One region of the Paenibacillus sp. S29 genome, then DNA from elsewhere that is predicted to be linked to it. Evidence: riboswitches for the same ligand, from Rfam matches in the RefSeq annotation. Region 1 holds a riboswitch; each other region holds the start of a gene.
What was found. A riboswitch is a leader RNA that binds a small molecule or an ion and turns the genes downstream of it on or off. The one in region 1 is predicted to bind thiamine pyrophosphate.
Positions count from the first base shown of each region.

Region 2: another riboswitch for thiamine pyrophosphate. It lies ahead of tenA (thiaminase II); the one in region 1 lies ahead of ACL9RM_RS08010 (ABC transporter substrate-binding protein).
Region 3: another riboswitch for thiamine pyrophosphate. It lies ahead of thiC (phosphomethylpyrimidine synthase ThiC); the one in region 1 lies ahead of ACL9RM_RS08010 (ABC transporter substrate-binding protein).

Region 1 covers NZ_JBMOUI010000004.1:53,502-56,782, forward strand. Annotated here, with positions in the region: gene ACL9RM_RS08000 (ABC transporter permease) at 1-143, opposite strand, end outside; gene ACL9RM_RS08005 (MTH1187 family thiamine-binding protein) at 140-433, opposite strand; gene ACL9RM_RS08010 (ABC transporter substrate-binding protein) at 936-1,979, opposite strand; TPP riboswitch at 2,172-2,281, opposite strand; gene ACL9RM_RS08015 (pyridoxamine 5'-phosphate oxidase family protein) at 2,552-2,986, shown strand; gene ACL9RM_RS08020 (bifunctional 2',3'-cyclic-nucleotide 2'-phosphodiesterase/3'-nucleotidase) at 3,208-3,281, shown strand, end outside.
Region 2 covers NZ_JBMOUI010000007.1:87,253-90,533, forward strand. Annotated here, with positions in the region: gene ACL9RM_RS13830 (NAD-dependent malic enzyme) at 1-1,503, shown strand, start outside; TPP riboswitch at 1,596-1,698, shown strand; gene tenA (thiaminase II) at 1,837-2,526, shown strand; gene thiM (hydroxyethylthiazole kinase) at 2,601-3,281, shown strand, end outside.
Region 3 covers NZ_JBMOUI010000004.1:394,812-398,092, forward strand. Annotated here, with positions in the region: gene ACL9RM_RS09555 (alpha/beta hydrolase) at 1-231, opposite strand, end outside; gene ACL9RM_RS09560 (IclR family transcriptional regulator) at 530-1,273, shown strand; TPP riboswitch at 1,428-1,540, shown strand; gene thiC (phosphomethylpyrimidine synthase ThiC) at 1,727-3,281, shown strand, end outside.

The DNA of each region.
Region 1 (3,281 bases):
ATGAGGGATGGAGCTGGCAGCAGCCAGGATTCAATATGTAAATAGGAAACCGCCCCCTGCCAGGCCGTTAAAAAGAAGAGGACCGCCACAAGGGGCGGCCATACGCTTTTCCACCAGGATGCGTTCTTGCCTTTCGGATTCATGGGCGATATTTCTCGGTCAGCTTGTTCATGCTGATGCCTTGTGGGTTATGTGCGATTTTGATCTGTGAAATGACGCTGGGACTGCCCGCTTCCGTCAAAGCCTCGTGCATTTCTTTAACCACTTTCAGCAACTCGTCGAGCTCGCCCTCCATGGTCGTATCCAATGGATTCACCTGATATTTGACGCCGGAGCGCTGAATGACCTCAATCGCCTTATCTACATACGGGTAAGAGTCCTCGTTATTAGGAGTTTTAGGGATTACTTGAATACTGAGCAGTGTGTTAGCCATGAAAATTCACCTGTCCTTTATTGTGGAGTTGTTTTGAGAAAATAGGGTGGTTTAAGGCGGGGAGACCGCTTCGCGTTTCATTTGATCTTACGATCGCTGTTGCCGTGGGATTCTTTGAATAAATTTTAAAAGGTAAGAATCCCACGGCAAAGGCGAACGCTGCGCTTCTCCAGATTCAAATGAACCGCTACGCTGCCAACCGCCTTAAAAGCACCTTAGTTTTTAAGCTAGGTTGTACGGTATTTTGTATTTTTCTCACATAAGCGCACCTGCTTTTGCGCTTAGACACTATGAGACTAAAGAATAAACCAAGTGGAACGAGAACGAAGTGGGCGGAATGGTGCTGTACAAGCGTTAGCGTTCGCCTTTGTACCCAGATTTCAACCTCTGGATATTCATAAAAGAAATCTGGGTATAACAGCGATGGGAAGCACCATCCGACTGCGTAGTGGAACTTCGTTCACTTCTCTAGTTCAGTCTTATTTAGCGTTTTAACAAATGATCAGCGCTTGGGCAAGAAGTCGTTTGTGAAGGCTTTATCCACTTCCAAAGGCTTGCTGAGCAGCTTGCGTTCGTACATCCAGTCCGAATAGTTTTGCCATACCTCCGCTTTTTGCACACCCCATTGCGCGGCATCGTCCTGATAACGCGGGCTCAGCCATTTTTGGCTGGCAAGTACCAGTTTTTTATCCAGCTCCGGTACAGCTTTGCTTAAGATGTCCGCGGCTTCTTCTGGATGGGCGATAGTGTATTCATAGCCTTGTGCGGTAGCGTTCATGAACGCTTTTACCAGTTCTGGATCATTTTTTATTGTCTGTTCGTTGCTCACAATTACAGGTGTATAGTAATCGAGGCTTTTGGAATAATCTTTTACATACAGCATATCCAATGGCTCACCTCGAAGCTGGGCCTCGATTCCGGTCCATGCGTAGAAAATCCAGGCAAAGTCGATATCCCGCTTCACGGCTGTAAAATAGTCTGCATTGCCCATGTTGACGATCTTCACTTTGCTCACATCACCTTTGTCTGAATCCATGATGGATTTCATGACCGCTTCTTCTACGGGAGATCCCCAACCGCCGTATTTTTTACCTTCAAAATCTTTCGGGCTCTTAATTCCGCGATCTACCGGGGCTGCGAAGCCTGAGGTATTATGCTGAATCACTGCAGCTATGGATACAAGCGGCACGCCTTGCGTACGAGCCTGTGTGACGCCTTCTTGGTAGCTGATACCAAAAGGTGCAGCATTAGAGGCAACCATTTGATCGGCTCCGCCTGAACCAGGTTGAATAATTTGGACATTCAAACCTGCTTTTTCGTAAAATCCTTTGTCCTTGGCAACATAGAGTCCCGTATGATTCGTATTGGGTGTCCAGTCGAGCACGACTTTAACATCTTTGAGCTCCTTTGCCGGAGTAGACGTTTGAGTGTTGGTAGCGGGAGCCGCTTCTTGGGATGTGGAGGGACTTCCACCACAAGCGGTCAGGGTCAGGGCCATGAGCCACAGACTGATCAGTCCCAGGCTTAACATTTTCATGCGCTTCATCGTTGTGTTCTCTCCTTTAATTACCCGTTATCCGTCCAATCAGACAGCTTATGTTCCCCATTTTCATAAAAATAACATCTGCCGGACGCGATCTTTCCAACAACTTAATCTTCAACAAAAAAAGCGCCCCGAGGTTCCGGGACGCTTGCGCTTGTATATACCAAAGTAAGGGATGGTCCTATGTGAAAAAGGCACATCTTGCTTAAGCATTCCTACGCTGGCATTACCCAGATCAGGTTGTAAGGGTCAGTGTCTTGGGACACACTCTCAGCCGGCCGATTCCAGCACCCCTGGCATTGTAAGGTTTAATGGGTTCATTTATTCGGGTTTACTACGACGATTATATGCCTTGAATGCGGGTCTGTCCAGCATGGAGGAAGAGATGACGGTTCATTTGCCGAACGACAGGGTACACTTTTACTGTGAGCTTTGATCTGAAAATGAGCATGCATCAATCCGATCTGATCGGGTCATGTTATTTTCAGAACAGCTGCGCAGGTAGGTTCAGATGGGCTGGTGCCCAATGGCATGGCCGTAGAGAATTCTAATTCGTGAAAAGGAGTTGTTGTACTGTGGGTAAAACGGAAACATTGGATCGTAGCCAACTAGAACAAGCCATTGTGAAGGCTTTGGATAACAACAAATTTTGCTCGTTAGGCACGGTAGAGGGTGGCAAACCGAAAGTACGCTATATGGCCCTTTTTAACGATGGAATGAACATTCATCTGGCGACAGATCGTAAAACGCATAAAGTGGATGAGCTAAAGGATAATCCGAATGCTTATCTGCTGCTGGGTTATGAAGTTGGCGGTACAAAGGAAGTCGTAGAAGTGGAGGCTACTGTCCAGATTACAGCTGATGAGGGGCTACGTAAACAAGTGTGGAACGATTCATTGAAGGAATGGTTTTCCGGACCGGATGATCCCGATTATGTCATTCTGGACGTGAATCCGACTCGCATTGAGTATGTGGGTCAGCAAACGGAGCGCCAAGTGTGGAATAAATAATGAGAATATAAATGGATAAACCAGTGAATCTCCGAGTTTTTTAGGAGGTTTGCTGGTTTTTTTATTTTTGAGAGAATTAATTATTTTTTCATAAATAATTTAAGTGAATGACTACTCTTTTGTCTGGCGTTGGATTAAAATAGAAATGGTGGGTTCAAGGCTTACATATATGTGCAAAAGTATGTATATGAGGCATACACCTTAATGAGGAGGGGTATATTTTGTTATTTCGTAAAAATTGGTTTAAAGGGTTTACAGCAGCCGTTGTAGCTTGTAGCATGCTGGTGTTTTCGGC
Region 2 (3,281 bases), on a different contig from region 1:
AAAAATGCTTCTCTCAACGACCTTCACAACCGAAATGTCGTACTCTACTACCGGCTGCTAACCGATCATTTGAGTGAAATGCTGCCCGTAGTCTACACGCCGACCGTAGGAACCGCGATTCAAGAATATAGTCACGAGTACAACCGCCCTGGAGGCATATATTTGTCGATAGATAACCTGAACGGTATTGGACAAGCATTCCATAATTCTGGTTTGAGCGGCCATGATGTGGATCTGATCGTCGTGACAGATTCCGAAAGTATTTTGGGGATTGGTGACTGGGGCGTTGGGGGGATTAACATTGCTATCGGCAAGCTTGCAGTGTATACGGCTGCGGCAGGCATTCATCCCGGGCGGGTGCTGCCAATTGTACTGGATGTAGGTACAAATAATGAAAAGCTGCTGAATGATCCACTGTACATCGGAAACCGCCATAAACGGGTTCGCGGAGAAGCCTATAACCAGTTTATTGATACTTTTATCAGCAAAACGTTAGCGCAATTCCCAAAAGCGCTTTTACATTGGGAAGATGTGGGTAGCGTAAATGCACGCCATATTATAGGAAAATACGGTCAAAGCATACTCACCTTCAACGATGATATACAAGGTACAGGAGCGGTGACCTTGGCTGCGATTCTTTCGGCGGTGGATGTCACCAAGACTCCGCTGCGTGAACAAAAAATACTTGTTTTCGGCCCAGGGGCAGCAGGAATCGGTAATGCTGATCAAATTCGGGGTGCTATGATTGAGGACGGCCTTTCCGCAGAAGATTCCTTCAAGTCCTTTTGGGCCTTTGATTATCGCGGGCTGTTAATGGAAGATATGGAAGACGTATTGGAGTATCAGAAACCGTATGTGCGCAAAAAGGATGAAGTCAGCTCATGGACCCGATCGGGTGACGGCAAAATACCACTGCTAGAGGTCATCCGTCAGGTGAAGCCTACGATATTGATTGGAACTTCCGGTGTAGCAGGTGCCTTTTCTGAAGAGATCATCAAGGAGATGGCGAAACATGTAGAACGCCCGATCATTATGCCCATGTCCAATCCTACAAACCTTGCAGAAGCAGTACCCGAGGATTTGATCCGGTGGACCGATGGCAAAGCACTGATTGCAACCGGAAGTCCTTTTGAGCCCGTCACCTATAACGGTACGAAATTTGAGATTGGACAGGCGAACAATGCCTTTGTTTTTCCGGGACTGGGTCTGGGTGCGATTGTGGTTAAAGCCAAAAGGATTACCCCTGCGATGTTTACAGCGGCAGCAGTTGCTGTTGCCAATGGTGTAGATTCGAATACGCCTGGCGGTGCGCTACTCCCTCATATCCGAAAATTACGCGAAGTTTCGTACGCTGTTGCGATTGCGGTTGCAAAAGCCGCGATACAGGATCAGGTAGCTCAGGCGCACATTTCAGATGTGGAACAAGCTATACGAGATGCAATGTGGAAACCGGAATATGCCAAGGTCAAAGCTGTGGAAAGTGTAATTCATCACCCTCACTAAGCTCAAAACACCTAACTAGAGGAAATTTAATATTTTGCACACTATGTTTGACATAGCGTATGAACGTATGTACAGTAATAGTCAAAAGAATAGAAGTCCACTAGGGGAGCCGCTATGGCTGAGACAAGAACGTATCTTGGACCCTTTGAACCTGATCTAGTTCGTACTAGCGTAGGAAAGTGGAGCCTTCATATATAAGGTTTCAAACGTTTTTTTGCGTATTGGGCCTATTGTTGAAGCCGCTCCCATTTTTCCGGGGCGGCTTTTTAGCGTTGTTCCGGAATTATATTCTTACAGGACTTCTTGCTCTTCAATTTGATGGAGGTGGGGAAATTGAGTTTTACAGAAGAACTCCGTCGGCAGGCGGACGGCATTTTTCAAGCGATTTTTGAGCACCCCTTTGTGAGAGGTATTGCTGAAGGCAGTTTGACAAGGGGACAGCTGATTCACTATGTAAAACAGGACTTTGAATATTTGAACGCCTACATGCGGATATACGGCATCGCAATCTCCAAATGCACGAATCGGGAGGATATGGCTGTATTTAATGAACAAATCTCTTTTATTCTCCACAGCGAGGTTCATCCGCATCAAAATTTCTGTGCTGTCGCAGGGGTGACCTATGAAGAGTTGCAGGGATATCCGCTCGCTCCGTCGGCTCATCACTATATCCGTCACATGCTGACGGTTGCGCATGAGGGTAGCCTGGGCGAGATCTTGGCTGTGCTGCTGCCATGTATGTGGACGTATGCCGAGATTGGTCGCAGGCTGCTGGATGAAGTAAAGCCGGATGAGTCTCATCCGTTCTATGAATGGATTGGCTTCTATGGAGACCAGCTTGATGATACAACACTCAAGTTCCGAGAACGTGTAGATGCTTGGGCGGAAGACGCAACGGCTGCTGAGCGGGAGCGGATGATTGAGCATTTTATACTGAGCTGCCAGCTGGAATATAAGTTCTGGGACATGGCTTATAAGCAGGAAGAATGGCCGGTCCAGATGCAGGCAGCGGTCTTGGAATAGTCAGCCTGGCGATTCGATGTGTGAAGTACGGTTAATGCCCTGTTGAACCACCAACTATAGAGAGGATAATCATTATGAGTACATGGAAAAAAAGTTATTCGGATCTCCTGACGAAGGTACAAAACAGCAAACCCCTCGTTCACAATATGACCAATGTGGTAGTCACCAACTTTACGGCCAACGGTCTGTATGCATTGGGCGCCTCCCCGGTGATGGCCTATGCACCTGAGGAAGTAGCAGATATGGCAAAAATAGCAGGCGCCGTCGTGTTAAACATCGGTACACTGAACCGCGAACTGGTGGATGCCATGATCATTGCTGGACAATCGGCGAATGCACACGGTGTTCCGGTGCTGCTAGATCCGGTCGGTGCGGGAGCAACGAGCTTTAGAACCGAATCGGCACTGCGAATCCTGAGTGAAGTCAAAATCTCATTGGTGCGGGGCAATGCAGCCGAAGTCGCACATCTTGTTGGAGAAGCGCGTAAGATTAAAGGCGTAGATGCCGGTGACAGTGCTGCCAGCGGCCATGTCGATCTGGCAATTCGGGCTGCTCGAACGCTCAATACGATGGTTGTCATTACTGGAAAAGAGGACGTCATCACCGATGGGGCCGAAGCACGAATGATTAGCGGCGGAGACGCGCTGCTCACGAAGGTAACGGGAGCAGGCTGCCTGCTGACCTCTGTGTTAGGTGCCTTTGCAGCTGTTGAACCCAACCTGCTGCTCGCAGGTACAGCAGGTTTGGCATTTTAC
Region 3 (3,281 bases), 340 kb from region 1:
GCTTTTGGCCTGCATCGGATTAGAGTACAGTGGTGCAACGGTGGGATTCGTAAGTACCCATGCGATGTAAGCATGCAAGGCAATAAAACAAAACAACAGAAAAAAGACGACCGACAGCAGCAGAGCAATCACAACGTGCTTGAACCGCAGCAGGCGGGGATTAAAGAGTGGGGTGGACGGCTCCTGAACAGCGGTCTGTAGCTGAGCGTTGCGCTGGGATGTCGAAATCATGTAAGAGCCTCCTTATATAAAATTGATCTTCGTTTCATAGAATATAGGTATAATTCCACTTGAAAATAGTAGTGTAGATCCGTATAGATACCTATTATCGTATGATGGGGATTATCCAAAGTCAACGCCTGAACCGGAAAAGTAAAAATGATGCAAAGAATTGTCGATGTTTGTTCTCGTTCTGTAATATGGTTGTCACAAAAACATCGGTTTACAGTAGCCGCGACTATTCTATATAATTTATGTAACCATGTTTCATAGTGTGAAACGAATATGGATACAAGAGGAGCGGTTCACGATGGAAGACCGTAAATTAACCGTTCGCGCTGTAGAGCGTGCACTTGATATACTGCTGTGTTTTACCGCAAATTCGGATCTTGGCCTGACGGAGATTGCCTCCAAAATTGGTCTACATAAAAGCACGGTTCATCGGCTGCTGACTACGTTGGAGGATCGGGGCTTTGTCGTTCGGAATGCCGAAACGGAAAAATATCGACTGGGCTTCCGCATTTGGGAGCTATCCACGCATTTGTCCCAAAGTGACGAGCCGGCGGTGCTGTTACAACCTGCAATGGAAGGACTACGTGACCGTCTGGGGGAGACGGTCAGCTTGTACTTACGGGACGGCAGCATGCGTATTCGCATACAAGCCGTGCAGAGCAATCAGGCGATCCGCAGGGTCGCGCCTGTAGGTGCGCGTATGCCGCTGGCTGTAGGGGCCTCCAGCAAGGTGCTGGCGGCCTTTATGCCGCCGCAGGAGCTGGAAGCCCTGCTAAGCGGGGATGAATGGCCGCCCTCAGTAGACCCGGAGGTCTATAAAGCCCAGCTGCAGGACATTCGCGAGAAGGGCTATGCGACCAGCTATGAAGAACGGGAGCCAGGGGCTGCTGCTGTGGCAGCGCCAATTGTGAACCGGAAGGGACAGGTCACTGCGGCTTTATCTGTATCCGGCCCGGTCAGCCGACTTGCACCCGAGACGCTACATGACTTTGCTCCGATTTTGATCGAAGCGGCGAAGGAAATGGGGCTTATGCTCCCGTAACAAGAATGAACACAGTTGAAGCAAGCAGAGTGATTTGATGGGGAACGTCTCCTTGGTAAAGGGAACCTAAAAGGGTTGCCAAAGCCATAAATTTGAAGTAGTCTGGTAAGGAAGGCGGATGTCTGTTATATCCGCCTCATGTGAATAGAAGTATCACAGTTACTGGGGGAGCCTGTAATGCCGGGCTGAGATGGAATCGTGCAAGATTCCGGACCCTTTGCACCTGATCTGGATCATACCAGCGTAGGGAAGTAATCGGCCATTGAAATGTATACGCGGCTGCTGTCTACAGTGGCGCATTGGAATGGATTATTCCATATGCGCATTGTCTGGATAGCTGCCTCGTTAGATTAGCCGGTTCCCTGGGGAACCGGCTTTTTTGCATAGATCAGCGCCACCCTGGGAATGGTTCCGGATCGGTGTGTCATTTCATCGAAACGGGAGGAATGGACAATGAAGCCGACAGAAGCAGTAGGAACAAAAGAAGTTGAGGTAGAGAAGACAAACGGGGAGCAAGCCAGTGGGGTAACGCCCTTTCCAGGAAGCCGTAAGGTATATATTCAAGGCTCGCGGCCGGACATTGCCGTGCCAGAGCGCGAAATTGCTCTTCATCCTACACATACGCCGCAGGGGACGGAGCATCATGAGCCATTGCGTGTATATGATACAAGCGGTCCCATGACCGACGAAGCCTATCAGGTCGATATCCGTCAGGGCCTGCCTCCATTACGGCGAGCTTGGGCACTGGAACGGGGCGATGTGGAGGCTTACGAGGGACGCGCCGTCCAGCCGGAGGATAATGGACTGAAACCTGGCTCCAAACGGGAGACAGTAGAATTTCCCGGCGTGACCAATCGTCCGCTTCGTGCTTCGCAAGGGCGTACAGTAACGCAAATGCATTATGCGCGGCAAGGGATCATTACGCCCGAAATGGAATTTGCGGCGATCCGCGAAGGGGTGGAGCCTGAGTTTGTACGGCAGGAATTGGCGGCTGGACGAGCCATTTTGCCTTCGAATATCAATCACCCGGAAAGTGAGCCGATGGTCATTGGGCGTCATTTTCATGTGAAGATCAATGCGAACATTGGTAATTCTGCGGTTACCTCCTCCATCGAGGAGGAAGTGGAGAAAATGACTTGGGCTGTGCGTTGGGGCTCGGATACGGTTATGGACCTGTCCACAGGCCGTAATATCCATACAACACGTGAATGGATCATTCGGAATTCTCCTGTACCGATTGGGACTGTGCCGCTGTATCAGGCACTTGAAAAGGTGAACGGTGAAGCAGAAGCGCTGACGTGGGAGTTGTATCGCGATACGCTGATTGAGCAGGCGGAGCAGGGAGTGGACTATTTTACAATTCATGCGGGTGTATTGCTGCGGTATATTCCGATGACGGCGAATAGAATGACGGGAATTGTGTCCCGGGGCGGGTCAATCATGGCAGCCTGGTGCCTTGCGCACCATCAGGAGAATTTTTTGTATACACATTTTGAAGAAATTTGCGAAATTATGAAAGCCTATGATGTGGCCTTTTCTCTCGGGGATGGTCTACGTCCAGGTAGTATCTATGATGCGAATGATGAAGCGCAGTTTGCAGAGCTGGAAACGTTGGGCGAGCTAACGCAAATCGCCTGGAAGCACGATGTTCAGGTCATGATTGAAGGGCCGGGACATGTCCCTATGCATAAAATCAAAGAGAATGTGGATTTACAAATGGAGATTTGTAAGGAAGCTCCTTTCTATACCTTGGGACCGCTCACGACGGATATTGCCCCCGGATATGATCATATTACCTCAGCCATCGGGGCGGCGATGATCGGTTGGTTCGGGACGTCCATGCTGTGTTATGTTACGCCCAAGGAGCATTTGGGTCTGCCCAATAAGGATGATGTCCGTGAGGGTGTCATTACCTACAAAATTGCGGCACATGCTGCCGATCTGGCGAAGGGGCATCCACGGGCGCAGCAGCGGGATGATGCTTTGTCCAAGGCACGCTTTGAGTTCC